3 regions of the Siccibacter colletis genome follow, and region 1 is predicted to be linked to each of the others. Evidence: riboswitches for the same ligand, from Rfam matches in the RefSeq annotation. Region 1 holds a riboswitch; each other region holds the start of a gene.
What was found. Region 1 has a riboswitch for thiamine pyrophosphate ahead of thiC (phosphomethylpyrimidine synthase ThiC). Riboswitches for the same ligand answer to the same signal wherever they lie in the genome.

Region 1 (9,726 bases):
CGTCGAATTCGCTCAGGCGCTTTCCCAGCGCGGCGTGGAACTGCTCTCTACCGGCGGTACTGCGCGCCTGCTGGCTGACGCTGGCCTGCCGGTCACCGAAGTCTCTGACTACACCGGCTTCCCGGAAATGATGGATGGACGCGTGAAAACCCTGCATCCAAAAGTGCACGGCGGCATTCTTGGTCGTCGCGGGCAGGATGATGAGATTATGGCGCAGCACGCCATCTCCCCTATCGACATGGTGGTTGTGAACCTGTATCCGTTCGCGCAGACCGTAGCCCGCGATGGTTGCTCACTGGAAGACGCGGTAGAGAATATCGATATCGGCGGCCCAACCATGGTGCGCTCCGCGGCGAAGAACCACAAAGACGTGGCCATCGTAGTCAAGAGCAGTGACTACAGCGCCATCATCAATGAGCTGGACGCCAACAGCGGCTCCCTGACGCTCGATACCCGTTTCGATCTCGCCATTAAAGCGTTTGAACACACTGCCGCCTACGACAGCATGATTGCTAACTACTTCGGCAGCCTGGTGCCGGCCTATCACGGCGACACCGCCCAGCCTTCCGGCCGCTTCCCGCGTACGCTCAACCTGAACTTCATCAAGAAGCAGGATATGCGCTACGGTGAGAACAGCCACCAGCACGCCGCTTTCTATATAGAAGAAGAGATCCGCGAAGCGTCCGTTGCGACTGCACAGCAGGTTCAGGGTAAGGCGCTGTCCTATAACAACATCGCCGATACCGACGCGGCGCTTGAGTGCGTGAAAGAGTTCAGCGAGCCGGCCTGCGTTATCGTCAAGCACGCCAACCCGTGCGGCGTGGCTGTCAGCACCTCTGTTCTCGACGCGTATGACCGCGCTTACAAAACCGACCCAACCTCGGCGTTCGGTGGCATCATCGCCTTTAACCGCGAGCTGGATGCTGAGACCGCGCAGGCGATCATCTCTCGCCAGTTCGTGGAAGTAATTATCGCGCCGTCCGCATCAGAAGAAGCGCTGAAAATCACCGCAGCGAAACAGAACGTGCGCGTGCTGGTTTGCGGTCAGTGGGCAGAACGCGTGCCGGGCCTGGACTTCAAACGCGTCAACGGCGGCCTGCTGGTTCAGGATCGCGATCTGGGTATGGTGAGCGAAGCCGATCTGCGCGTCGTCACCCGCCGTCAGCCGAGCGAGCAGGAGCTGCGCGATGCGCTGTTCTGCTGGAAAGTGGCGAAGTTCGTGAAATCCAACGCTATCGTCTATGCCAAAGGCAATATGACCATCGGTATCGGCGCAGGCCAGATGAGCCGCGTTTACTCTGCGAAAATTGCGGGTATTAAAGCAGGTGATGAAGGCCTGGAAGTGAAAGGCTCTGCAATGGCCTCTGACGCCTTCTTCCCGTTCCGCGATGGCATCGACGCCGCTGCGGCGGTAGGTATCACCTGCGTGATCCAGCCGGGCGGTTCGATTCGCGATGATGAAGTGATTGCTGCCGCCGATGAACACGGCATCGCGATGATCTTCACCGACATGCGCCACTTCCGCCATTAATTCCCGGAGCAGACAATGAAAGTATTAGTGATTGGTAATGGCGGGCGCGAGCACGCCCTGGCGTGGAAAGCAGCCCAGTCCCCGGATGTTGAAACCGTCTTCGTGGCACCGGGCAATGCGGGCACAGCGCTGGAGCCGACCCTGCAGAACGTCGCCATCAGCGCCACCGACATTCCGGCGCTGCTGCACTTCGCGCAAACTGAAAACATCGGCCTGACGATCGTTGGCCCGGAAGCCCCGCTGGTGATTGGCGTGGTGGATGCCTTCCGTGAAGCGGGTCTGACCATCTTCGGCCCAACTCAGGGTGCCGCCCAGCTGGAAGGTTCTAAAGCCTTTACCAAAGATTTCCTGGCGCGTCACAACATCCCGACGGCGGAATACCAGAACTTTACTGAGGTAGAACCGGCGCTCAGCTATGTACGTGAGAAAGGCGCGCCGATCGTCATCAAAGCCGACGGGCTGGCCGCAGGCAAAGGCGTGATTGTCGCGATGACGCTGGAAGAGGCAGAGGCTGCTATCAATGACATGCTGGCCGGTAACGCCTTTGGCGATGCGGGCCATCGTATCGTAGTGGAAGAGTTCCTCGACGGCGAAGAGGCGAGCTTTATCGTCATGGTGGATGGCGAGCATATCCTGCCGATGGCCACCAGCCAGGATCACAAGCGCGTCGGCGACGGCGATACCGGCCCGAACACCGGCGGCATGGGGGCATACTCCCCCGCCCCGGTGGTTACCGATGTAGTCCACCAGCGCACCATGGAGCGTATCATCGGGCCGACCGTGCGCGGCATGGCGCAGGAAGGCAACACCTATACCGGCTTCCTGTATGCGGGCCTGATGATCGACAAGCAGGGCAACCCGAAAGTGATCGAATTCAACTGCCGCTTCGGGGATCCGGAAACCCAGCCGATCATGCTGCGCATGAAGTCGGATCTGGTGGATCTTTGTCTGGCTGCCTGCGAAGGCAAGCTGAATGAGAAAACTTCAGAGTGGGATGCGCGCGCTTCGCTGGGCGTGGTACTGGCTGCGGGCGGTTATCCGGCAGATTACCGCACCGGGGATCAGATCCACGGTCTGCCGCTGGAAGCCGTTGAACATGGCAAAGTGTTCCACGCCGGGACGACGCTTTCTGCAGACGACCGCGTGCTGACCAGCGGCGGACGCGTGCTGTGCGTCACCGCGCTGGGCGACACCGTGGCCGAAGCGCAGCAGCGCGCCTATGCGCTGATGACGGATATCCACTGGGACGGCAGCTTCTGCCGCCGTGATATCGGCTACCGCGCCATCGCCCGCGAACAGCAGAAGTAATCGCTTACCGCCCTCTTCATCCGAAGGGGGCGTTTTTCACCTTCAGAACGCTTCCGCTTTTGGCTGCCAGTGACAGAAGTCGCTGTTGGCAACCAGCAACAGCTGCGCCCCTTCCGGTGCCTCCAGCCATGCCACGCTCACCGCCAGCGACGAATGCTGCTGCCTGTCATTGATGCGCCGCAGCGCCAGCTCGTCCAGCTCCGGGGTTTCGGTTTTGCCTTCACAGGTGGTGATGGTGCGATCCGCGTTCCAGCGCCCCTGGCGTAGCACGACGCGGCCGGTACGCAGCGCATCGCTGGTCGCCCGGATGCGATCGGCGTGATAGCGGTAAAGCGCAATCTCATCGTTGGACAGCTGCTGCTTTTGCCCGTCGCGTTCGCGCTGCATGAAGCTCAGCGCGCCGCGATCGTCAAAACGAATGCGGACATGTTCCGGCGGGGTGCTGTAGGTGTTGAGTTCAATCAGGCTGAGGTTGTCGCCCTGCCAGCGATACTCGCGGGTCACGGTAGCGCCGCTGCGCCACGGGCTGAATACTGAAAGCAGGCGAATCGCGCCGTCGCCGGCATCTTTACGCCACAGCCGCACCGCGCCGTCATCGGCCACATAGCCGCTGGCGGTGAACGGCGGCGGCGTGTTGTCGTGGCTACAGGCCGCCAGCAGGACAGACGCTGCCAGCACCAGCCCTGAACGACAGGCAAACAAAAGGGGCGCTATCGCCCCTTCGTTAAAACTTTTCACTGCCACGGTGTCTTACTTAACAGCGTCTTTCAGTGCTTTACCAGAAACAAATGCCGGCACGTTAGCTGCGGCGATTTTGATTTCTTTACCGGTCTGCGGGTTGCGGCCAGTACGCTCAGCGCGGTGGTTCACTTTGAAGGTACCGAAACCAACCAGTTGTACAGCATCGCCTTCTTTCAGAGACTCAGTAATTGCAGCCAGAGTGGATTCCAGAGCAGCTTTCGCTTGCGCTTTAGACAGGTCAGCCTTGTCCGCAATTACATCAATCAGTTGAGTCTTGTTCATAAGTTATCCTTACAATGTGTTTATCGCTTGCTAAGCATCGAGTGCGACGGAAATGCCTGATTAGCACTCTCCTGCATACACGCACCGATAGCCACTTTTATTCGCCCCACAAATGTAGACCAGACGGGGGTCACAATGGAAGCCTTCGAGTGTGACAAAACAGGTGGTAAGTCACGTTTTATTGACTCATTGCTGCAAATTTATACCGATATTACTCTCGCCCGCCTCACGCAGGTCTGCGCGCAGGCCTTTTATCAGCTCAATATCGCGTTCTTCGCAATCCGCCAGCAGACGGTGAATTTCCCACTGAATGTCCCATTCCTGCTCAACCGCAGGGTTAAGCTTCAGTTCATCATCGGTCATTTCCCGTCCGGCTTGAGTCATTTCGAGCATCGCCACGGTGGTGATCGAAGTTTTGCTGACCTCTATCGCATGCTCCAGCGTCTCGCCGCTTAAGCGTGAATGCACCAGCTCGCTGAGCGCCACGCAGGCGTCGATGGCCGGATAGACGCCGTAAATGTCGTAGTCGTCAGCGGACGGGATCGCTTCTTCGAGCTTCTCAAGCTGGCTGTCGAAGTTGATTTTCGCGTCTTTCACCGTCAGCGTTTCCCAGATCAGATCGAGCACGCGGCGGTACAGCGCAGCATCGCCGAAGCCCGTCTGCTGGCAGAACATCGCGTAGTTGGGATACATCCGCTCGCACAGCGAAGCCATAAAGGTGGTGTGCTGCCAGGCTTCAAGCTTCGCAAGGCGCAGATGAATGGGATTTTGTAGCATAGTGGCGTCTCATGAACCGGTAATGTGCGGCAGTGTACCGCAACTATCGGGGGATTTCCTGCCAACGTCGAAACGCCGGACGCCCCGAGGCGACGGCATCTGCCCAGCGGGTCGGCTCAGGCAGCCGATAGCCTTTGGTGCAGCGCTGCACCCACGCCAGCGCGGTATCAATGCTGACCCGATGCCCGGTCGAGACGAACAGCGGATTACAACGCTGCTTGCTGCGCCAGACCCAGGCCAGCTGCTCGCCTTTATCCATCAGCGGCGCCACCGCACCCGGTTCATCAGAGAGCGGTTCAAACTTACCGCACAGGCGCTTTTTCGCCACCCCAATGGTCGGGACATCCACCAGCATACCGAAGTGGCTGGCAACGCCGAGGCGGCGCGGATGGGAGATCCCGTGGCCATCAACGAACAGCAGCTCTGGCTTCTGCGACAGCATATCCCACGCCGCGAGCAGCGCAGGATATTCACGAAACGACAGAAAACCGGGGATGTACGGCATAGTGGTGGCAATGCGCGCCACCTGATACTCGATAAGCTCAAGCGAAGGGTAGCTCAGCAGCACAATGGCTGCCCGCGTCACTTCTCCACCCTGCTCAAACCCGACGTCCGCACCCGCGATAATCGACGGCGTGGTGGTAATCAGGTCATCTTCCCGGACAATGCGGGAAGCCAGTTCGAGTTGCTGTGTGCGAAGTGCCGCGAGATCCATACGTGCTCCTTAGTTGTGATACGGTACGGACAGCCGGTGTACCGCCTCCACAAACGCGCCTGCGTGTTCAGGCGGCACATCCTGGTGAATGCCGTGCCCCAGATTGAAGACGTGGCCTTCACCCTGTCCGAAACCTTCCAGTATAGTCGCTACCTCTTCTTCTATACGGGCCGGCTGCGCGTAAAGCATTGATGGGTCCATATTTCCCTGCAGCGCAACCTTGTGCCCCACGCGACGACGCGCATCGGCGATATCGGTGGTCCAGTCGAGGCCCAGCGCGTCACAGCCGGTGTCAGCCATCGCTTCCAGCCACTGTCCGCCGCCTTTGGTGAACAGCGTCACCGGCACGCGTTTGCCGTCGTTTTCACGCAGCAGACCGTCGATGATTTTATGCATGTAGTAGAGCGAGAACTGCTGATAGTCGCGCCCGGTGAGCACGCCGCCCCAGGTATCGAAGATCATTACCGACTGCGCGCCGGCGCGGATCTGGGCATTCAGGTACAGCGTGACGCTCTTCGCCAGCTTGTCGAGCAGCGCGTGCAGCGTCTGCGGCTCGGCGTACATCATCTTTTTGATCAGGGTAAAGGCTTTGCTGCTGCCGCCTTCCACCATGTAAGTGGCCAGCGTCCACGGGCTGCCGGTGAAGCCAATCAGCGGCACCTCGCCTTTAAGTTCGCGGCGAATGGTACGCACCGCGTTCATCACGTAGCCCAGTTCCTGCTCCGGGTCAGGAATGGGCAGCCTGTCGACGTCGGCTTTGTTCTTGATGGGCGAGGTGAAGCGCGGGCCTTCGCCGGTTTCAAAGTACAGGCCGAGGCCCATCGCGTCCGGCACGGTGAGAATGTCCGAGAAGAGGATCGCCGCATCGAGCGGGTAACGGCGCAGTGGCTGGAGCGTCACTTCGCACGCCAGCTCGGCGTTTTTGCACAGCGACATAAAATCGCCCGCCTGCGCGCGGGTCGCCTTATATTCCGGCAGATAGCGGCCCGCCTGGCGCATCATCCATACGGGCGTGACATCTACCGGCTGGCGCAGCAGGGCGCGCAGGTAACGATCGTTCTTCAGTTCGGTCATTTCAGCATTCCTTAAAAAGCGTGGCCGTCAGTTTACCACGTCATTCGTACTCAGCCCGGCACAAAGCGACAGTATCTTCGATCAAGCGGCGCGCCACGGTGCCCGGCGGGGGCAGCAGCGGCAGCTGGTCATACCGATACCAGCCGGCATCTGACAGCTCTTTGGGGTCGATTTTCAGCTCGCCGCTGTCGTATTCCGCCATGTAAGCCGTCATTAACGACTGCGGGAACGGCCACGGCTGGGAAGTGACGTAACGCAGGTTCTTCACCCGGATATTGCTCTCTTCCATCACTTCACGCGCGACCGCCTGCTCCAGCGTCTCGCCCACTTCGACAAAGCCGGCCAGCACGGTATAGATGCCGTTGCGGTGGCGGTTGTGCTGAGCCAGCAGGATCTTATCCTCGTGGCGGATGGCAACAATGATGCACGGGGCAATTTGCGGATAGTAGCGCTCGTGGCAGTGCCCACATAGCATCGCCCACTCGCTTTTTCCGGGATGCATTTCGTGGCCGCAGTAGCCGCAGTACTTGTGTGAACGATAGAATTCGGCGAGCTGTACGCCGCGGCCAGCAAGCTGGAACAGACCGACATCCTTATCGATGACCTGGCGCACAGACGCCATGTCCTGCCGCCGGGCCTCACGCACCAGCCACACCGGCTCATTTTCCCATTCGCCGATTTTGATCGCGCTTTTACCGGTCAGCGAAAATTTTTCCGCGTATCCATTGGGCAAATCGCCATTCGGCAGCCATAATTTTTGTTCATGGCTGATGATCCACCAGCCGTGATCGTGTTTGTCTATTGTATGTTCCATAACCTGTTGCACTACCTTAGCTTCACTGGCATGTTGTTCACATTATTTTTACATATTTTGGGTGTACTGCTTTTAATCTTATAACTCATGGAGTCGATCATGCTAAATCAGCTGGAAAGTCTGACAGAACGCGTTGGAGGCAGTAACGAACTCGTCGACCGCTGGCTCAACGTGCGCAAACACCTGCTGGTAAACTATTACAAAGTGGTTGGCATTAAACCTGGCAAGGAAACGCACATCGCGCTGGACGAACAGGCGCTGGATGATTTTTGTCACAACCTGGTTGATTACCTGTCAGCCGGTCACTTTAATATTTACGAGCGCCTTATCAGCGAAATGGAAGGGTCCAGCCCGCTGGTTGCCGCCACGCAACTCTACCCCTTACTCGAAGCGAATACGCAGGAAATCATGGCGTATTACGATACCCATCTGGAAAATGCTATCGATCACGACAACTGCCTGGAGTTCCAGGAAGCGCTGTCCGGTATCGGCGAAGCGCTGGCTGCCCGCTTCGCGCTGGAAGATAAACTGATCGTGCTGGCATTTGATAACGACCTGCGCGACAGCGCCAACGACGAAACCAGCTTCGCGCGCCCGGCTTGAGTTTCGGGCAGTTAACGCGTAATTTATTTTAGCCCCGCCGTCGTGCGGGGTTTTCCCTGAAGCATTCTGCCCTGTGGCAGCATCGCTGAAGGGCCATCTTGTCGGAGTGCCCAGTGTGTATGCACGGGCTGAGACCGTTAATTCGGGATCCGCGGAACCTGATCAGGCTAATACCTGCGAAGGGAACAAGAGTCAATCTGCTGTGGCGTCGCACCTCTGCGCGGCGTCTCCCTCTTGCTTCATCCGTCGTTCTGACAAGCCACTTCCCGATTATTTACTGGAATGCGCTATGTCTGTGACCGTCAAACCCAACCGCCGCGAAACCCGCGCGCAGGCCCAACGTTTTATCAGCACCCTTGAGGGAACCGCGTTTCCCAATTCGCACCGTATCTACCTCACCGGCTCCCGGCCCGATATTCGCGTGCCGATGCGCGAGATCCAGCTCAGCCCGACCCTTACCGGCGGCAGTGAAAGCAACCCGCAGTATGAAGCCAACGAGCCGGTGCCGGTGTACGACACCTCCGGCCCCTACGGCGACCCGGCAGTCGCTATCGATGTGCACCGCGGGCTGGAGAAAGTGCGCGCCCCGTGGATTGAAGCGCGTCAGGATACCGAGGCGCTGTCCAGCCGCAGCTCCGCCTGGACACGGGAGCGACTCGCCGATGACGGGCTGGATGAACTACGTTTTAGCGGCCTGCTGACGCCGCGCCGCGCCCGTCCAGGCAAATGCGTCACCCAGCTGCACTACGCACGCCAGGGCATCATCACGCCGGAGATGGAGTTCATCGCAATCCGCGAGAATATGGGCCGGGAGCGCATCCGCAGCGAAGTGCTGCGCCACCAGCATCCGGGAGAAGCCTTTGGCGCCCAGTTGCCGGAAAACATCACCCCCGAGTTTGTGCGCGCTGAAGTTGCCGCCGGCCGCGCCATCATTCCCGCCAATATTAATCACCCTGAATCGGAACCGATGATCATTGGCCGCAACTTCCTGGTGAAAGTGAATGCCAACATCGGTAATTCCGCGGTGACCTCCTCTATTGAAGAAGAGGTGGAGAAACTGGTGTGGTCCACGCGCTGGGGCGCGGATACGGTGATGGATCTCTCTACCGGGCGCTACATCCACGAGACGCGGGAGTGGATCCTGCGCAACAGCCCGGTGCCGATTGGCACTGTGCCGATCTATCAGGCGCTGGAGAAGGTCAACGGCATTGCGGAAAACCTGAGCTGGGAGTCGTTCCGCGATACCCTGCTGGAGCAGGCGGAACAGGGTGTGGACTACTTCACCATCCATGCCGGGGTGCTGCTGCGCTATGTGCCAATGACCGCGAAACGCCTCACCGGGATTGTCTCGCGCGGTGGGTCTATCATGGCGAAATGGTGCCTGTCGCACCATCAGGAGAACTTCCTCTACACCCACTTCCGCGAGATCTGCGAAATTTGCGCTGCCTACGACGTGTCGCTGTCGCTCGGCGACGGGCTGCGTCCGGGTTCAATTCAGGATGCCAACGACGAGGCGCAGTTCGCCGAGCTGCACACGCTGGGCGAGCTGACGAAAATCGCCTGGGAGTATGACGTTCAGGTGATGATTGAAGGCCCAGGGCACGTGCCGATGCAGATGATCCGCCGCAATATGACCGAGGAGCTGGAGCACTGCCATGAAGCCCCGTTCTATACCCTCGGCCCGCTGACCACCGACATTGCACCGGGCTACGATCACTTTACCTCGGGCATCGGCGCCGCGATGATCGGCTGGTTTGGCTGCGCGATGCTCTGCTACGTGACACCTAAAGAGCACCTCGGCCTGCCGAACAAAGAGGACGTGAAGCAGGGGCTGATTACTTACAAAATCGCCGCGCACGCCGCTGACCTGGCGAAGGGCCA
Region 2 (9,726 bases), 990 kb from region 1:
CGCCGCCGCCGTAAGCGGGCATTTCGCTGATATTCGTGGTCTGAAATAAGGAGTTCACCATGGCAGAAAAATTTACTCAGCATACTGGCCTGGTCGTGCCTCTGGATGCCGCGAATGTTGATACCGACGCGATCATTCCGAAACAGTTTTTGCAGAAGGTAACCCGCACCGGCTTCGGCGCGCACCTGTTTAACGACTGGCGTTTTCTGGACGACAAAGGCGAGCAGCCGAACCCTGAGTTCGTGCTTAACTTTCCGGAGTATAAAGGCGCATCTATCCTGCTGGCGCGGGAAAACTTTGGTTGCGGCTCGTCGCGTGAGCATGCCCCCTGGGCACTGACCGACTACGGCTTTAAAGTGGTTATTGCCCCGAGCTTCGCCGATATTTTCTACGGCAACAGCTTTAATAACCAGCTGCTGCCGGTGAAACTCAGCGATGCGGAAGTCGATGAGATGTTTAGCCTGGTTAAGGCTAATCCGGGCATCCGTTTCGAAGTGGATCTCGAAGCCGAAGTGGTGAAGGCTGGTGACAAACAGTATCGCTTCAGTATTGATGCCTTTCGTCGTCACTGCATGCTTAACGGCCTCGACAGCATCGGCCTGACGCTGCAACACGACGATGCCATCAGCGCTTACGAGCAAAAACAGCCTGCGTTTATGGGATAAGGGTAATGGCCCGCGTCCTGCGGGCCATTACGAATGGGTGCATGAGCAGCACCTGCACCTGAAAAGAGGCGGGGATAGCTCCCCGCCAATGAGTTTAACGTCCGGCGTCGTAAGCCAGCACTGCCACCAGTTCCATTTTTTCCTGTCTGAAGCGCAATTCACATAGCGAATCACGCACCATCCAGGTAAAGATCAGTAGCGTTATACAGATCGTCAACAGCCCTGGCAGCAATTTCCGTTTTCGCATCCAGCCTCCATATTGCTTTTCAGCGACAGGGAGACTACCCTCTCAGTGTTTGGGTGGTAGGGTAGTCCCCCCACATCGATTTATAGTCGTGTGGGGCTTTCCACTGCCAGCCCTTCAGCACCGGCTTAAGGCCGATAGCCTCAGGCACCCGCAGCAACACTACCTTTTGCCGCTCCGCCTGTCAGAACCAAGATTCCATTCTTCGAGCGTGCTTCCAGCAAATCACACGTCCTTTACCCGCATGGTCATCCCCAGCGTGACCACTGAAAGCGCGGCGATGGCCCAGTACACGGTGTGATGGCCAAAGCTTTCCGCCAGTCCGCCCTGAATGACCCCGGCCAGAATCACCCCGGTTGAAATACTGTTGGTGAACAGCGTGGTCGCCGAGCCGGCGCGACCAGGCATCAGATCCTGAAACCACAGCATGCCTATCCCGGCAATAATGCCGATAAAGACGGCGTTAAACAGCTGCAGGAGCAGCAACGCTTCGCGGGTATGGAACAGGTTCAGCCCAAGATAAAACAGCACTCCTGACATCACCGCCGTGACCATCATGCGCCGCTTGCCAAAGCGCTTCACGTAGTAGCCGGCCAGCAGCATCGCCGGGATCTCAAGCCCGGCGGCCGTGCCCATCAGCAGCCCGGCGAGCGTATCCGGCAGGCCCAGTTCGCTGCTGATCCACAGCGGCATATCGATGATGTACATGGTGTTGCAGGTCCACATCAGCGTGGAGGCAATAAACAGCAGGCGCACGTTTTTATCTTTCCAGCCGCTGACCTCGGTAATCGCCATATCGGCGGGTTGTTCCAGGCGCTCCACGCTCGGGAGAGAAAACGCGATCAGTGTGAGGCTGACAGCAAAGATGCCGGCAGCGATAAGAAACATGGTGGTGAAGCCGTAGTTAAGCGCGAGGGTAAACGCCAGCGGCGGACCAATCACCCAGGCAAGCGACAGCTGGGCGCGCATGACCGAGCTGAACATCACCACTTCCCGGGCTGAGCGGTCAGCATACTCGCGCGCCAGCGCAAACACCTGCGGCATGGCGGTATTGGCAATGGAGGCCAGCAGCACGCCGCAGGTGATGAGCGTCAGGTAGTGGCGATTGAAAGCGAACAACAAAGCGTTGCCGATTGCCATCAGGCAACAGAACATGATCAGTTTCCGGCGATCCCCCTGCCGATCGGAACGCCGCGCCAGCCACAGGCTGACGCCTATCCCGGCGATAGCGTTAACGGTATAAAACAGACCAACCCAGACCGGACGCGCGCCCACCTCGCGGCTTAAAAACAGACTCAGCGTCGGTGCCTGCAGCGCACCCGCAATGCCCATCATAAAAGAGACCAGCATGAACGCGACGTAAACCCGGTTCAGGCGGCGGCCTTTGGTTAAAAACCAACGCATTGGCGATCCTTGTGCTTAAAAAGAGGAAAGGAGAAATGATAAACGAAAAAAGCCAGCAGTAGCATACTGCTGGCGGGTGTTCGATAACACCAATACTCAGTCACACATGACGATTGCGATCGGGATAAACGGGCCGGGCGGTAACCTCCCACTGCATCAGATCCTCCAGCATCCGCACGCGTTGTATTGCGCTCAGGCGTGCCAGCCATGAGGGCGAAACGTCCTGCGTGGCGGAGAAATAGCGCTGCCAGAATACTTTTGCAGAAGACCTGTTCATCATTACCTCCTCGCTTTCATCGCCGCTAAGTATTGGCGTAATATGAGGATAATTAAATTGATGAATTTCCCGGCAGGAGTTCCCCTTTTATGTCCTCGGCGCGTCTGCAACAACAGTTTATCCGTCTCTGGCAGTGCTGCGACGGGCAACCTCAGCACACCACGCTCAGCGAACTCGCCGACAGGCTTGCCTGCTCGCGACGTCATATGCGTAACCTGCTCAATGCCATGCAGGCCGAGGGGTGGCTTGCCTGGCAGGCCGAAGCCGGGCGCGGGAAGCGATCCACCCTCACCTTTCTCTATACCGGACTGGCGCTTCAGCAGCAGCGGGCTGACGACCTGCTGGAGCAGGATAAGCTCGATCAGCTGATGCAGATCGTGGGCGACAAAGCAGCGGTGCGCCGCATGGTGGTATCGCATCTTGGCCGCAGCTTCCGTCAGGGCAAACATATTCTGCGCGTGCTCTACTACCGTCCGCTGCAGAACCTGCTGCCGGGCAGCGCGCTACGCCGCTCTGAAACCCATATCGTGCGCCAGATCTTCAGCGCCCTGACGCTGATAAATGAGGAAAACGGGGAAATCGAAGCGGATATCGCGCACCACTGGCAGCAGATCTCCCCGCTGCACTGGCGTTTTTTCCTGCGCCCCGGCGTTCATTTTCATCATGGCCGCGAGCTGGAGATGCAAGACGTTATCGCCTCGCTGACGCGCATCCGCACCCAGCCGCTGTTCACGCATATCACCGACATCTCCTCCCCCACCGCGTGGACACTGGATATACACCTCAGCCAGCCGGACAAGTGGCTGCCGTGGCTGATGGGCAGCGTGGCGACCATGATCCTGCCGCAGGAGTGGCCCACCATGCCCAACTACGCCAGCCGTCCGGTGGGCACCGGCCCCTATGCCGTGGTGCGCAACAATAATACCCAGCTGAAAATCCACGCCTTTGACGACTATTTTGGCTACCGGGCGCTCATCGACGAAGTTAATTTCTGGGTGCTGCCGGATATCAGCGAAGAAGTGAGCAGCGGCGTGCATCTGGAAGGCGCGAGCGGCGATGAGAAAGCCGTGGAAACCCGCCTTGAGGAGGGCTGCTACTATCTGCTGTTTGATTCGCGCTCCCGCTGCGGCGCAAACAGCGCAGTGCGACGCTGGCTAAGCCAGGTGCTCTCGCCGGTGAATCTCATTTATCACGCAGCCAGAAGTAACCAGCGCTACTGGTTCCCGGCGTATGGGCTGCTGCCGCGCTGGCACCATGCTCCGCAGAAAGCGGATTATCCGCCGCCGGCCGGTCTTGAAAGCCTGACCCTGACCTTCTACCGCGACCACGTTGAGCACCGCGTTATCGCCCAGGTGATGGAAACCCTGCTGGCAGAACATCAGGTGCGCCTGATCATTAACGAGGTGAGCTACGAAGCCTGGCATCAGGGCGACGAGGTGAGCGATCTGTGGCTCAACAGCGCTAACTTTACGCTGCCGCTGGAGTTCTCACTGTTTGCCCATCTGTATGAGATGCCGCTGATGCACAACTGCATTCCCATCGACTGGCAGGCGGATGCCAGGCGCTGGCGCGCCGGGGAGCTTGCCCTGCCGGAGTGGTGCCAGCAGCGCGTGGAACAGCTTGATATCTTTCCCCTGATCCACCACTGGCTGACCATTCAGGGTCAGCGCAGCATGCGTGGGGTACGCATGAACACGCTGGGCTGGTTTGACTTCAAATCGGCATGGTTCGCCCCACCGGAGCCTTAACGCCGCGTAAGGGAATAATTGACGGGCCACTTTCATTAATTAACCAAATCATTACAATGCAAGACGTTCTCAACGGGGTGCCCTGTCAACCGATCGGCGCTGAGATAATACCCGTCGAACCTGATCCGGATAACGCCGGCGAAGGGATTTGAGGCTGCTGCTCAAAATCCTTTGCCCCCTGAATGAAAGGTGCAAAGTGCTGAAAAAACTTCTCCCCCTGCTGGCCCTGCTCGCCGCGCCCGCTTTCGCGAAGCCTGTTTTAACCGTTTATACCTACGACTCTTTTGCTGCCGACTGGGGCCCTGGCCCGACGGTGAAAAAGGCATTCGAAGCCGACTGCAACTGCGAACTGAAGCTGGTGGCGCTGGAAGACGGTGTGTCGCTGCTTAACCGCCTGCGTATGGAAGGCAAAAACAGCAAGGCCGATGTGGTACTGGGCCTCGACAACAACCTGCTGGCGGCGGCCACGCAAACCGGGCTGTTTGCCAGAAGCGGCATTCCCGCAAGCGCGGTGAGCGTCCCCGGCGGCTGGAACAACGACACCTTTGTGCCGTTCGACTACGGCTGGTTCGCCTTCGTGTATGACAAAACCAAAGTGAAAAACCCGCCGAAAAGCCTGAAGGAGCTGGTGGAGAGTGACCAGAAATGGCGCGTTATTTACCAGGACCCGCGCACCAGCACGCCGGGCCTCGGGCTGCTGCTGTGGATGCAAAAAGTGTATGGCGATAAAGCGCCCGAGGCGTGGCAGAAGCTGGCGGCAAAAACCGTCACCGTCACCAAAGGCTGGAGCGAAGCCTACGGCCTGTTCCTGAAAGGTGAGAGCGACCTGGTGCTGAGCTACACCACGTCCCCGGCGTATCACATCATCGAAGAGAAAAAAGAGCATATCGCCGCGGCAAACTTCAGCGAAGGCCACTATCTGCAGGTTGAAGTGGCCGGGCGTCTCGCTGCCAGCAAGCAGCCGGAACTGGCGGATAAATTCATGAAGTTTATGCTTACCCCGGCGTTCCAGCAGGCGATCCCCACTGGAAACTGGATGTATCCGGTCAGCAACGTGACGCTGCCGGAGGGCTTTACCTCGCTGGTTAAACCCCAGACCACGCTGGAATACTCTGCCGATGAGGTCGCCGCCCAGCGCGCCGCCTGGATTAGCGAATGGCAACGCGCCGTCAGCCGTTAATCCCGGGCTGGATGTGGCCGGGGCTGTGTGCCGCCACGCTGCTGGTGGCGGTGGCGCTGGCTGCATTCGGCGCGCTGTGGTTTAACGCACCGCACGGCGACGCCTTCGCCGTGCTGCACGACAGCTATCTCTGGCACGTGGTGCGTTTCTCATTCTGGCAGGCGTTTCTCTCCGCCCTGCTTTCGGTGGTTCCCGCCATATTCCTCGCCCGCGCCCTGTACCGCCGGCGCTTTCCGGGGCGCGAGGCGCTGCTGCGGCTGTGCGCCATGACGCTGGTACTGCCGGTGCTGGTGGCGGTGTTCGGCATTCTCAGCGTGTACGGGCGTCAGGGCTGGCTGGCGACACTCTGCGCCTGGGCGGGCATTGAGTGGCGCTTCTCGCCCTATGGCCTGCAGGGGATCCTGCTGGCGCATGTCTTTTTCAACCTGCCGATGGCGACCCGTCTGCTGCTGCTGGCGCTGGAGCAGATCCCCGGCGAGCAACGACAAATTGCCGCCCAGCTGGATATGCGCGGCTGGCATTTCTTCCGCTACGTCGAGTGGCCCTGGCTGCGGCGACAGATCGCCCCGACGGCGGCGCTGATCTTTATGCTCTGTTTCGCCAGCTTTGCCACGGTGCTGTCGCTCGGCGGCGGGCCGCAGGCAACCACCATCGAGCTGGCTATCTTCCAGGCGCTCAGCTACGACTACGATCCGGCGCGTGCTGCGCTGCTGGCGCTGTTGCAGATGGTCTGCTGTCTTGGCCTGGTAATGCTCAGCCAGCGGCTCAGCAAGGCGATCCCGGTAGGCAGCAGCGCGGTGTCGGGCTGGCGCAATCCGCAGGACAGCCTGCGCAGCCGCCTGTGCGACGGCGCGCTGATAAGCCTTGCGCTGCTGTTGCTGTTGCCACCGCTGCTGGCAGTGATCGTTGACGGGCTCAACCGCAGCGTAAGTCATGTACTGGCCGACCCGCTGCTGTGGCAGGCGCTGTTAACGTCTCTGCGCATCGCGCTCGGAGCCGGGCTGCTCTGCATGGTGCTTACCCTGATGCTGCTGTGGAGCGCCCGCGAGCTGCGGCTGCGCCAGCGGGCAATGGCGGGCCAGATGCTGGAGCTGAGCGGGATGTTGATCCTCGCCATGCCCGGCATCGTGCTGGCAACCGGCTTCTTTCTGCTGCTCAACGCCAGCATCGGTTTGCCACAGCAGGCGGACGCGATTGTGATTTTCACCAATGCCCTGATGGCCGTGCCTTATGCCATGAAGGTGCTCGATCACCCGATGCGCGATATCGCCGCCCGCTACGGGTTGCTGTGTCAGTCGCTGGACTTGCGCGGCCTTAACCGCCTGCGCTGGCTCGAATGGCGCGCCCTGCGGGGGCCGCTGGGCCAGGCGCTGGCGTTTGCCTGCGTGCTCTCCATCGGCGACTTTGGCGTGGTGGCGCTGTTCGGCAATGCCGATTTCCGCACCCTGCCATTTTATCTCTATCAGCAAATCGGCTCCTACCGCAGCGAGGATGGAGCGGTCACCGCCCTGCTGCTGCTGCTGCTCTGCTTCCTGCTGTTTACTGCAATCGAAAAACTCCCGGGGCGCCATGCTGACTCTCACTGATGTAACCTGGCTGTATCAACATCTGCCCCTGCGCTTCAACCTGCATCTCAACGCCGGGGAACGCGTGGCGGTGCTCGGCCCGAGCGGGGCCGGAAAAAGCACGCTGCTGAGCCTGGTGGCGGGCTTTCTGGAGCCGGCCTCCGGCAGTATCAGGCTAAACGGCGCGGACCATACCCATACGCCGCCGGCGCAGCGCCCGGTGTCGATGCTGTTTCAGGAAAATAACCTGTTTACCCACCTGACGGTGCACCAGAACATCGGGCTCGGTCTGCATCCGGGACTGAAGCTTAACGCCGACCAGCGCGCCCGGCTGGAAACGATCGCACGCCAGATGGCGATCGATACCCTGCTCGATAGGCTGCCCGGTCAGCTCTCCGGCGGTCAGCGTCAGCGTGTGGCACTGGCGCGCTGCCTGGTACGCGAACAGCCCGTGCTGTTGCTGGATGAGCCGTTTTCCGCCCTCGATCCGGCACTGCGCCAGGAGATGCTCTCGCTGCTGGAGACGCTGTGTGAACGCCAGCAGCTGACGCTGTTAATGGTGTCCCACAGCATTGAAGACGCAGAGCGCATCGCGCCCCGCAGCGTGGTAGTGGTGGATGGCCGCATCGCCTGGGACGGCGACACGGGTGCGCTGGTGCGCGGTGAAACCAGCGCGTCGGCGCTGTTAGGTATCGCGCCTCAGTGAGCGCCGCTGAGTACTTTTCCAAGAATGCGCAGGTAAACCGGCATCAGCGGATGGCTCTGGATGACTACCAGTGCGCCGACGGCAACGGCCGTGATCAGCGGCGCCAGCCAGTGCAGCCGGGCGCGCGGCAGGTACGCCGTCAGCCTGTCGCTGCCGGATTTTCCGCTGCGCCACCAGCGCCAGCACAGCCAGGCGGCAATCCACAGCAGTAAGCCAACCCCCAACAGCAGCCACTTAAACCAGCCGCTTTGCATGTCATCGGGGATATCGATCGCTGCCCCGGCGAGGATACCGGGCAGGAAGTAGAACGGCGGCCAGAACACGCAGCCGATCACGTTCGGCAGAATGAATTTGCGTACCGGCAGATCGAGCATCCCGGCCACCATCGGCACCAGCGGACGCGTCGGGCCAACAAAACGCCCGACCAGAATAGTGAACATGCTGTGCTGGTGCAGCGCATGCTCGGTTTTATCGAGCAGCGCTTTGTTTTTCTTCAGGAATGACCAGCGATGCAGCGGCTTTTTGAAACGCCAGCCGATGCCGAACGAGATCCAGTCACCGAGGAAACAGCCGAGGATGCCCGCCGCCCATGCCTGATAGAAATTGACCTCGCCGCTGCCAATCAGCGCGCCGAGGCCCGCCATCAGCACCGTACCCGGCAGCAGCAGCCCCACCAGCGCCAGCGATTCGAGAAACGCCACCAGCGCCACGGCAATCAGCGAATACGTCACAGACTGCGTAATAAAGTGATTCAGGAAAGCTTCCATAACGTATCCGTTAGTTGAAGGAAGGGGGATTCTGCTGAGCGCGCCGCGCCCCGTCAAGCTCCCGGCCTCCTGAAATCCGGTGCGGTGGTAAGATTTTGTTGCTGATTAGCCTTTCGTTTAGCTACGCCTGCTCACACCCGGCGCGAAACTCGCTCGGACTGGCACCGGTGCATTTTTTAAACACCCGTGAAAAGTAGAGCTGATCTTCAAACCCGACGTTGCGCCCGACGCTGGCGACCGGCATACGCGTGGTGCTCAGTAACAGTTTAGCCTGGCTGATGCGCTGATCCTCGCGCCAGCTCAACACGCTGACGCCAAGCTGCTGGCGAAACAGATGCGAGAGCCGCGACGGCGACAGGCAGACGTGCTGCGCCACGCCCGCAATATCAAAGTTGCTGTCGGCCAGGTGATCGCTGATGTACTGACATGCATCGCGCACCCGGTGGTCGAGCGGCGCTTTGAGCGACTCGCTGATCGCTTCCACACGACGCAGCAGCATCTGCTCCAGCAGGTTGATCGCCAGCAGTTCCGAGTAACGTCCCTGCCCCTGAGCGGCGTCAATGATCTGCTGGAACAGCCCGGCAAACTGCGCGGCCTGCGTTTCCTCCGGCCGGAAAAAGCCGGTATGGGCAAAGATGGCTGGCCAGTTAAGCCACTCGTGCCAGTAAGCGCGCGGACGGAAATAGACCCACTGGTGATACCACTCCTGCGCGCCAGGGCTGCGTCCGTAGTGATGGATTTCGCCGGGTGGGAACAGCAGGATATCGCCGGGCTTGCAGATAAACTGCTGCCCCTGGTTTTTCACTACCCCCTCGCCACGCACCGTCAGATTGAGAATAAACCCCTTCATGCCCAGCGGCCGGTCGATGAAAAAGTCGAGGTAGCCGCCCGCTTCGATGGGCGTCAGCCCGGCAACCAGATGGGCATTGAACGAGTAGCCCGGCAGCAGCGGATCGTTTTGCATTTCAGCCATAATGTGCATCGCTCCAGCGTTAAATAAGGAAACCAATTGTCCATATCCCGCCCCGCTACTGCCTGTGCCCACCTGCGGGGCTGGCATGGCGTTATCCATGCGGGGTAAGTCCGTTTAAACGCAGTAATTCATTCCCTGAAGCCCCTGAAACAGCACGAAAACGGAGTAACAGAATTGTCTATAACCGCGGCAGAAAT
Region 3 (9,726 bases), 1.1 Mb from region 1:
GGTCACGCGCATCAGCACGGTGTCAATTTTGCCGCCGAAGTAGCCCGCGGTGACGCCGAGCAGCAGCCCGAGCGGCCCGACGGTGATCGACACCAGCAGCACGATATAGAGCGTGATGCGCGCGCCGTACACCAGGCGGCTGAAAATGTCGCGGCCAAACTCGTCGGTGCCGAACCAGTGCGCGGCGTTCGGCGCCTGCAGCGCGTTTTCCAGGTCCTGTACCAGCGGATGATACGGCGCGATCCACGGGGCGAAGATCGCCACAATCAGCAGCAGCAGAATGATGCCGCCGCCAATCGCCGTCAGCGGGTTGCGCGCCATGCGGCCCAGAAAACCAAACGAGCGAGCCGCAATGCGACGCAGGCGCTGGCGGCGTTCGCCAGTCGCCACCCGTACCGGAGAATCGAGGGATACCGTCATGATTTCGTCCTCGGATCAAAGAATTGATACAGCATGTCGGAAAGCAGGTTGAGCATCACGAAGATCACCCCCACCAGCAGCACGCAGCCCATCACCGCATTCATATCCCCCAGCAGCAGACTGCCGGTGAGATACGAACCGAAGCCCGGCCAGGAGAACACGGTTTCGATCAGCACCGCCCCTTCCAGCAGCGAGCCGTAAGCCAGCGCCACCACCGTCAGCAGCTGCACCAGAATGTTGCGGAACGCGTGGTTCCAGATCACCTGGCGCTCGGTCAGCCCTTTCACCCGGGCGGTGATGATGAACTCCTGCGAAAGCTGGGCCAGCATAAAGCTGCGTGTCATGCGGCTGATGTAAGCCAGGGAGTGGAAACCGAGCAGTGAAGCCGGCAGCACCAGATGGTTAATGGCGTTCCAGAACACGGTGCCGTTGCCAGCCAGCAACGCGTCCACGGTCATCAGCCCGGTACGGTGTGGCACCGCGCCGTCAAGGCCGAGATCCAGCCGTCCGGCACCGCCCACCCAGCCAAGCCAGGCGTAAAACAGCAGCAGGCCCATCATTCCGACCCAGAAGATCGGCGTGGAGTACCCGGCGAGGCTGATAATGCGCACCACGTAATCCGCCAGGCTGTTGCGCCGCGCCGCCGCCAGCACGCCTAACGGAATGCCGAGGCCGGCACCGACGATAATCGCCATCGTCGCCAGCTCAAGGGTAGCCGGGAAGACGCGAATAATATCGTCCACCACCGGCTTACCGGTAAGCAGCGCATTGCCAAGATCGCCATGCAGCAGGGCATTAAGGTAGATACCAAACTGGGTCAGCAGCGACTTATCAAACCCCAGCTGCTGATAGACCTGATCGTACGTGCTCTGGTCAGCGTCCGGCCCGACGATTGCCAGCACCGGGTCAACCGGCATCACGCGACCGATAAAGAAGGTCAGCAGCAGCAGGCCAAACAGCGTCACCGCGACCTGCAACAGCCGGTTTGAGAAGCGTCGGGCGCGGGAGCCCGGGGCGAGAATGGCGCTGGTCATCCTTTGTCTCCTCCTGCATCAGCGGGTTGCTTGTACACCTCGCGCAGCCAGGTGGTGGCTGACGGGTGCGGCTGGTAATTTTTCACCTCGTTGCGCACCACCACCGAATCCACCATCTGCGACAGCGGGATCATCGCCGGGATCAGCTGGTCGTAGCGCGTCTGCACCGCCTGGTAAAGCCCGACCTGCTTCGCCGGGTCCTGCTCCAGCAGCGCCTTATCGATCATCTGGTTCAGCGGTTGGTCGTAGAAACTGGTGCGCCAGCCCTGGAAGTTGGTCAGGCGTGCGGCATCGGCGTTATCCGGGTTGTAGACCAGGGCGCGCAGGCTGGAGTGCGGATGCGGCTCCACGCCGCTGCCGCCGCGCCCGACCAGCATGTCGAATTTGCGTTCGCGCATCGCGCCGTAGATCTGGTTCCCGGTGCCGGTGACGATTTTGGCGTTGATCCCGCCCTGCATCAGGGTGGACTGCACGGCAATGGCGATATTCATGAATGGCTGATCCGCCAGCACGCGCAGCGTGGTATCAAACCCGTCCGGGTAGCCCGCTTCCGCCAGCAGCTTTTTCGCGCGCGGGATGTCGAGGCGGTAGCCAGGGTTCGGCAGCGTCGCCGCCATGCCGGACTGAATCGGCCGCTGGTGCAGCACGCCGTAGCCCGGCATCAGCGCCTTATTAATGCCCTGATAGTCAATCAGGTAGCGCACCGCTTCGCGCACTTTCGGGTTGGCGAAGTGCGCTTCTTTCATGCTCATCGCCACGTAGTAAATGGTGCCCTTTTTCACCGCGTCCACGGTCACACTGGGATCTTCACGCAGGGCGTTGACGTCCGACACCGCCATATTGCTGGCGACATCCAGATCGCCTTTGGCAATCATCAGGCGCAGCGTCTGGGACTCCTGAAAATGACGCAGCACCACGCGATCCAGCTTCGGCGCGCCGCGCCAGTAGGCCGGGTTACGCTTCATGCGCAGCACGTCTTTGGCCTGCCACACCTCCAGCATGAACGGCCCGGAACCTGCGGTATGGGTGGTCAGCCAGCGGTTGCCCCAGTCGTTATTCACTTCATGGGTTTGCACCGTTTTACTGTCGAGCACGCCAAGATTGCCGAGCGCTGCCAGCGAATAGACCACCAGCTTCGGATCGTTGGGCTTCGGCAAGCGCAGCTCCACGGTATAGGCGTCCGGGGCGGTTACCTGCTGGTCGATATTGGTTTTGCTGAAGCCGTAGGATTTCCACACCGAGGCCTGCGCCAGATTGAGATGCAGCAGACGACGCATCGACCACACCACATCCTCAGCGGTCAGCGGATTGCCGGAGTGAAAGGTGACATCCTTGCGCAGATGGAAGGTGATGGTGCTGCGGTCCGGGCTGATATCCCAGGACTCCGCCAGCGCCGGACGCACGTTGGTCAGCTGGTTCGGGTCCAGCTCCACCAGCGAATCATAGAGGTTCACTACAATGCCCACCACCTCGTTGCCGGTCATCGCCGCCGGGTCGAGGGTGAGCAGGTTGTTCATGTTCATGCCCATGATGAGCTGATCGGGCGGCGTTTTTGCCTGCGCCACACCGCTCCCCATCATCAGCGAGAGCGTCAGCAGGCACGCCCCCGTAACGGAGAATGTTTTCATCGCTATACCGCCGTGTAGGGTAAACCCCGTCTTCGCCGCAGCGGATCGGGGTTGAGGTTTTTATGTGTCAGTCGTGGCTGACGGTATGGGCGTCGATATACGCAAAGTTAATGTCTTCCCCGAGGCCCGGACGCGTGGGCAGATGCACCATGCCGTCGCTGTCCATCGGGTCAACGATGCTGTTGAGGTAAGCCGCCGGCTCGTCGTAGTCGAGGAACGGATGCAGCAGGCCGCGCTCATACCAGCGGCAGTTGCGGATCGCCCCCACCACCGCCAGGCTGGCGGCGCCGTTGCCGTGCACTTCGCAGTCCATCCCGAAGGCTTCAGCCAGGTGCGCGACCTTCAGCGTCGGCGCAATGCCGCCCACGCCGTTGGCCCCGGCACGCAGAATGTCGCAGGCACCCGCTTTCACCCAGTCGGCGCGGCTGTGGTGTTTGCCGCCGAGGCTTTCCGGGCCAATCACCGGAATTGACAGGTTCTCTGCCAGCCAGGCGTAAGAGGACATGCTCTCCTCCTCCATCGGCTCTTCAAACCAGGCGAAGTTGAGTTTTTCCAGCTCCTTACCGATGTAAAGCGCCTCGGTACGGCTGTACCAGTGGTAGCCGTCGATCATCAGGTCGATATCCGGCCCCACCGCTTCGCGCACCGCTGCGCAGGCTTTGACGTCCATTTTCGGGTTCGGCGCAAAGGCCACCGGCGGCATCCAGGTGTGCAGCTTGATCGCCTTGTAGCCGCGTGCCACCAGGGTTTCGGCGAACTGCGCGTACTCTTCCGGGGTCGACAGCCCGCCCTTGAGTTCGTCTCCGCACATGGTGCTGCCGTAAGCCGGTACGCGGTCGCGGTAGCCGCCGATCAGCTTCCACACCGGCATATTCATTTTGCGGCCCGCCAGATCCCACAGCGCCTGCTCAACGAAGGAGAGCGCGCGCTCGGTAAGCTGGTGTGCGCTGCCGCGCTGCCAGTGCACCAGATCCTGCCAGATGCGTTCACGGTCAAAAGCATCCTGGCCGACCAGCACCTTGCGGAAGAAAGCATTGACCACGAACGGGCGCACCACTTCCGGCGGCGCGAAGGAGTAGCCCTTGCTGCCATCCTCGGCGGTGATGGTCAGCATCGCCATTTTTGCCAGGCTCTCGTCGCCGGGATGCGAGTGGCCGGCGCTGTCCGAGACGCGGCGTGTGGGGTAGGTAAATACGGTGACATTGACGGATTCGATCTTCATTACGGGTCCTTAACGACAACAGAGAGTGCAGGTCAGGCCGTTACCTGATAGCGCAATACATTTCCGTAACAGCTCAACAACTACGGTGGGGAAGGCATATATTTTGAAAAAGCGTTTCAGAACTAAATCTAAGCACAAAAAGTATCCGCTGCCTCGGACAAAGCGCGTGATTAAAACGCCGTTTTTCGGGCATATGCACAGGGAGAAGTGAACCTTTTCACAAAAGAAAGGCTAAGTGTGAAGGTGATCGAATTGTTAAAAACAAGGAAAACGCCTCCGCAGAGGCGTTGAGGATCAGGCGATAGTGACTTTGCTGTCGAGATACACATCCTGCACGGCATTGATGAGCTTCACGCCATCCGCCATGGTTTTCTTGAACGCCTTGCGACCGAGGATCAGCCCCATTCCGCCCGCGCGTTTGTTGATAACCGCGGTACGCACTGCATCGCCGAGATCGGTATCGCCCCCGTCCGCGCCGCCGGAGTTGATCAGCCCGGCGCGGCCCATGTAGCAGTTCGCCAGTTGATAGCGTACCAGGTCAATCGGGTTATCGCTGGTCAGTTTGCTGTAGACGCGCTCATCGGTGTAGCCGAATTTCACCGCGTTGTAGCCGCCGTTATTCTCCGCCATTTTCTGCTTCACGATATCCGCCCCGATTGTCGCCGCGAGGTGGTTTGCCTGGCCGGTCAGGTCGGCGGAGACGTGATAATCGACGCCGTCTTTCTTGAACGCGCTGTTGCGCAGGTAGGCCCACAGCACGGTAACCATGCCCAGCTCGTGCGCCCGCTCGAAGGCTGCCGAGATCTCTTCAATCTGCCGACGGGACTCTTCAGAGCCGAAGTAGATAGTGGCCCCGACCGCCACCGCGCCCATGTTAAACGCCTGCTCGACGCTGGCGTACAGCGTCTGGTCATACTGGGTCGGATAGCTCAGGGTCTCGTTGTGATTGAGCTTTACCAGGAACGGGATGCGGTGCGCGTAGCGGCGCGAGACGGAAGCCAGCACGCCGTAGGTGGAGGCCACGCAGTTGCAGCCCGCTTCAATCGCCAGCTCGACGATGTTTTTCGGGTCGAAGTACTGAGGGTTTGCTGCAAACGAGGCTCCCGCCGAGTGCTCCACCCCCTGATCCACAGGCAGGATAGAGAGGTAGCCTGTCCCTGCCAGCCGCCCGGTGTTGTACAGCGTCTGCATATTGCGCAGCACTGCCGGCGGGCGGTTGTTATCCACCATAACGCGGTCAACGTAGTCATGGCCCGGTAAATAAAGCTGCTCTGCTGGAATCGTCATACAGCGATGCTGTAACAGGCTGTCGGCATCTTTGCCAAGCAACTGCACGATATCTGTCATAATAAGCTCCCGAAAGTTACGCCAGGCGTCATGCCCGGCGCACATGGATTGTCCTCGCCCGTGACGTTACGGGCAGAGTAAGCCTGGACCTTTCAGTCGCGTTTTGCCATCGGCTGGCGCATTTTTAGCCGGTTTTGCCTGTTAAGCGCCCGCTATTTGCTACCACCAGCCATAAAAATGGTGCACCGGACCAATGCCCGCCCCCACCTCCAGTGAATCCGCCTGCGCCAGCGCACCGGTAAGATAATCCTTCGCCGCCGCCACGGTGGTTTCCCAGCAGTCATGACGCGGACGCAGCGCTGCCAGCGCCGCCGAGAGCGTACAGCCGGTGCCGTGGGTGTTTCTGGTGGCGATGCGCGGCGTGGTAAAGCGGACTTCCTGCGCGCGAGTAATCAACCAGTCAGGGCTTTCACCGTTATCTAAATGACCGCCCTTCATCAGCACCGCCCCGCAGCCGTACTCCAGCAGCGCCCTGCCCTGCATCCGCATCGTCTGCTCATCGCCGGCGCTGGGGGTATTCAGCAGCGCCGCGGCCTCCGGCAGATTCGGCGTGATCAGCGCCACCTGCGGCAGCAGCCGGGTGCGCAACCGGTCTACCGCGTCCGGCATCAGCAGCGCATCGCCGCTTTTGGCCAGCATCACGGTGTCGAGCACCACGTTAGCCGCGCCGTAATGTGCCAGGCGCTCCGCCACCACATCCACGATCGCAGCGTTATCCAGCATGCCGATTTTGATGGCGTCGATGCGCACATCGCTCAGCACGGCGTCGATCTGCGCCCCGACAAAGACCGGGTCGAGGTGGTAGACCGACTGTACGCCGCGCGTGTTCTGCGCTACCAGCGCGGTGATAACCGAGGTGCCATAGGCCTCCAGCGCCGAGAAGGTTTTCAGATCCGCCTGGATACCCGCCCCGCCGCTGGGATCGGTGCCGGCGATGGTCAGCGCATTAATACGTTTCATTGCGCCACCTCCCGGTTCAGCCCGTACAGCGCATCGAGAAAGGCGCTGGCGAAGCTGCCCGGCCCCGTTGCGCGTGAGGCGGCCTGCGCGCCCGCGCGCTTCATGATCCAGCAGGCACCCGCTACGTTTTCCAGCCTGTCGCCGGGCAGCGTACAGCACGCCGCGACCACCGCCGACAGCGCACAGCCGGTGCCGACCACGCGGGTCATCAACGGGTCGCCGCCGCGTATGGCCAGAGTGCGTTCGCCGTCGGTAACGTAATCCACTTCCCCGGTGACGGCGACGACCGTCCGGTACTGCCGGGCCAGGGTGATGGCGGCGTGCAGCGCGTCGGCAGCCCGATCGGTGGTATCCACGCCGCGTCCGCCCGTGCTTTCCCCGGCGAGGGCGCGGATTTCCGAAGCGTTACCGCGAATGGCCGCCGGGTTCAGGGCGAGGATTTCATGGGCAAAATCAGTGCGCAGAGTGAGCGCCCCGACCGCCACCGGATCGAGGGTCCAGGGGGTATTGTGGCAACGGGCGCTGGTAATCGCCGCACGCATGGCATCGCGCTGCGGCTGCGTCAGGGTGCCAAGATTGATCAGCAGACCATCAGCGACAGCGCTGAACTGCGCCGCCTCGTCGGGATCGACCACCATCGCGGGCGAGGCGTTAAGCGCCAGCAGCACGTTAGCGGTAAAGGTCTGCACCACGTCATTGGTAAGGCAGTGAACCAGCGGCGAGCGGGCATGGAGATGATTAAGGACGCGTATCGCAACGGCGTCGTGAAGCAGGTCAGGTTGCATGATGGGCTCCTGTCCGGCGCGAAGAAGGGATACCGGACAGGCATCTGACTTCCCTACGCTGGCATTATCCAGATCAGGTAATACGGGTATTTCTCAGCCTTCATTTAAGAAGGGCACCCCGAGTCATTGGTACAAATTAGCTTACTTTCTGGCAGCTTAGGGGATGGCGCGCGGTGATGCAAGCGTGCCTGTTATGTTAATCACATAAGAAACAGAGGATAGAGGAATATGTGTTACCAACGTTTAGCAATCCCACCACTTTTCTCATGGTCTACCGTTTGTTGCAGATGCAAGACGTTCTTTACCCACCCAGCCATTGTGATAGAGCCAACAGAGTGACGAATGCTATGCAGCAGCCTTCCCTGTCGAAAGTCATCAAAATACGAAATCCCAGCCGCTCACGCCGATTCGCAAGCACTTTGCCGCACTCTGTCATGTTTCTGCTCGCCACTTCTGAGAAAATTCGCGCTTTTCACTGGCGATCGACGTACCCCATGAAACGCCGTTCAATTGATACAGGGGATGACTGCCTGTTCAATCTATAAAGACAATATCCTGATAGGTTCCTCTCATCCTGTCGTCACTCCCGCTCATCCCCTTCCCTTCTTACCACTACGCCATTCTCATGGCGGCGTATCGCCGGAATACAGGCTGCGGCCAGAGTAGCAATCACGACCACGGCGGCGCAGGCCAGTAACAGCCGGGGAATACCAAACTGAGCGGTCAGCGGACCGGCGGCGAGCTCGCCGATGGGGATCGCCACAAATGAGCCGATGGCGTCCCAGGCGTAAACGCGGGCGAGCTTCCCGGGAGGAATGTGGGTTTGCAGGGAGTGCGCCCAGACCACGCCGAACTGACCAAACCCGACGCCGGCGACGAAGAAGGCCGCCATCAGCGCGGCCGTGGTGGGGTGCTGGCTGAGCACCAGCAGCGGCAGTGCGCAGAGCAGTACCAGCAGCACGCCGATAAACAGGTCGCGGCGCGGTTTCCAGCGCAGGGCGATCAGCGAGCCGACAATCAACCCAGTGCCCTGCGAGGCGAGCGCAAAGCCCCAGCCGGCGCGGCCGAAAGAGGCATCCGCGACGATGGGACCGACAATCATCATAATGCCGCTGAATGCCGCATTGATCAGGGTGAACTGCACCACTATCACCCACACCCAGCTGCGGGCGATGAACTCCTGCCAGCCGTCGCGCAGATCCTGCAGGATATTGCTGTGGCTTTCTCCCGTCCGGGCAGCGCTGGTGCGGGTCATCAGATAGAGCGGTGCGGCTAGCGCAAAGCCCAGCGCGTCCACCGCCAGCCCCCATCCCGGGCCGACCATACTGGCAAGCACACCGCCGAGCGACGCACCAATCACGGTGCCGCCGTTGATACCAAGCTGAATAAAGGCGTTTGCTTCGCGCAGGCTGTGGGCGGGGACCGTCTGCGGCACCATCGCCTGTGAGGCGGGAAGCGCGACCCCCGCCGCCGCACCGTTCAGGATACCCAACAGTGCCAGCAGCGCGACCGTCGCCGAGCCGTCAAGCACCAGCCAGGCGACCACGGCCTGAGAGAATGCGGCGATCGCCGACGACCACACCAGCACTTTACTGCGCGAATAGCGGTCCGCCAGCACGCCGCCAATCAACAGGAAGGCGACGTTAAATATTGAGCGCGCCGCCACCACAATCCCTAAGTCTCCTGCCGACCCGCCGATATCGAGCACCGCAAAGGCCAGCGCCACGGGAGCAATGCTGTTCCCGAGTACTGTCAGCAGACGGGCGAAAAAGAGATAGCGAAACGGGGCGAAGTGGAATGCCCGGCGTGCGCTCACTCTCTGCCCTCTGCACTATATGCGAAGCGTCTGTTGTTCTTCATGTTCGTATCCCGGCAATTGCGTGTGCGCATCATAGTCACTTCCGGTGCCTCATTCATCTCTGCTGATTACTGATTTCTGTTACAAACCCGATGATTTACTCACAATTCAGTGCTTGTCTGACTTTACGCGGAGCGGGGATGATGCAACGCTTAGTAAGGGTTTAACAATAATAAACAGCCAACATACCGTGGAGATATCATGGCTAAAACGAAAATGCTGTTGATGGGCGCGCTGTTGACCGTGGCGTCGTCAACGTTTGCTGCACCGCAGGGCGCAGCGCCGACGGGTATTGATTCTTACGAGATTAAAGAGTTTGTTGCCGATTTTACCCAGTTTAAAATTGGTGACCGCGTTCCGGCTATGTATCTGACTGACGAATACAACATCACCAAATGGCAGCTGCGCAATCTGCCCGCGCCGGAAGCTGGCAGCCGCTGGACCTATATGGGCGGCAACTACGTGCAGATCA

Region 2: linked by a shared signal. The riboswitch ahead of thiB (thiamine ABC transporter substrate binding subunit) and the one ahead of thiC (phosphomethylpyrimidine synthase ThiC) in region 1 are both predicted to bind thiamine pyrophosphate.
Region 3: linked by a shared signal. The riboswitch ahead of thiM (hydroxyethylthiazole kinase) and the one ahead of thiC (phosphomethylpyrimidine synthase ThiC) in region 1 are both predicted to bind thiamine pyrophosphate.

What each region holds. Positions count from the first base shown of each region.
Region 1 is NZ_CP074352.1:3,756,296-3,766,021, forward strand. It holds gene purH (bifunctional phosphoribosylaminoimidazolecarboxamide formyltransferase/IMP cyclohydrolase) at 1-1,531, shown strand, start outside; gene purD (phosphoribosylamine--glycine ligase) at 1,547-2,839, shown strand; gene KFZ77_RS17950 (DUF1481 domain-containing protein) at 2,882-3,577, opposite strand; gene hupA (nucleoid-associated protein HU-alpha) at 3,590-3,862, opposite strand; gene KFZ77_RS17960 (YjaG family protein) at 4,049-4,639, opposite strand; gene nfi (deoxyribonuclease V) at 4,683-5,354, opposite strand; gene hemE (uroporphyrinogen decarboxylase) at 5,364-6,428, opposite strand; gene nudC (NAD(+) diphosphatase) at 6,469-7,242, opposite strand; gene KFZ77_RS17980 (Rsd/AlgQ family anti-sigma factor) at 7,342-7,845, shown strand; TPP riboswitch at 7,938-8,047, shown strand; gene thiC (phosphomethylpyrimidine synthase ThiC) at 8,135-9,726, shown strand, end outside.
Region 2 is NZ_CP074352.1:677,370-687,095, reverse strand. It holds gene leuC (3-isopropylmalate dehydratase large subunit) at 1-49, shown strand, start outside; gene leuD (3-isopropylmalate dehydratase small subunit) at 60-665, shown strand; gene KFZ77_RS03410 (Hok/Gef family protein) at 760-912, opposite strand; gene KFZ77_RS03405 (sugar efflux transporter) at 1,135-2,313, opposite strand; gene sgrT (glucose uptake inhibitor SgrT) at 2,414-2,590, opposite strand; gene sgrR (HTH-type transcriptional regulator SgrR) at 2,680-4,338, shown strand; TPP riboswitch at 4,402-4,503, shown strand; gene thiB (thiamine ABC transporter substrate binding subunit) at 4,535-5,518, shown strand; gene thiP (thiamine/thiamine pyrophosphate ABC transporter permease ThiP) at 5,494-7,104, shown strand; gene thiQ (thiamine ABC transporter ATP-binding protein ThiQ) at 7,088-7,789, shown strand; gene KFZ77_RS03375 (DedA family protein) at 7,783-8,556, opposite strand; gene araC (arabinose operon transcriptional regulator AraC) at 8,678-9,529, opposite strand.
Region 3 is NZ_CP074352.1:2,680,592-2,690,317, forward strand. It holds gene KFZ77_RS12955 (ABC transporter permease) at 1-420, opposite strand, end outside; gene KFZ77_RS12960 (ABC transporter permease) at 417-1,454, opposite strand; gene KFZ77_RS12965 (ABC transporter substrate-binding protein) at 1,451-3,082, opposite strand; gene KFZ77_RS12970 (mandelate racemase family protein) at 3,150-4,304, opposite strand; gene fbaB (class I fructose-bisphosphate aldolase) at 4,599-5,651, opposite strand; gene thiD (bifunctional hydroxymethylpyrimidine kinase/phosphomethylpyrimidine kinase) at 5,811-6,611, opposite strand; gene thiM (hydroxyethylthiazole kinase) at 6,608-7,396, opposite strand; TPP riboswitch at 7,430-7,527, opposite strand; gene KFZ77_RS12990 (MFS transporter) at 7,977-9,212, opposite strand; gene KFZ77_RS12995 (RcnB family protein) at 9,456-9,726, shown strand, end outside.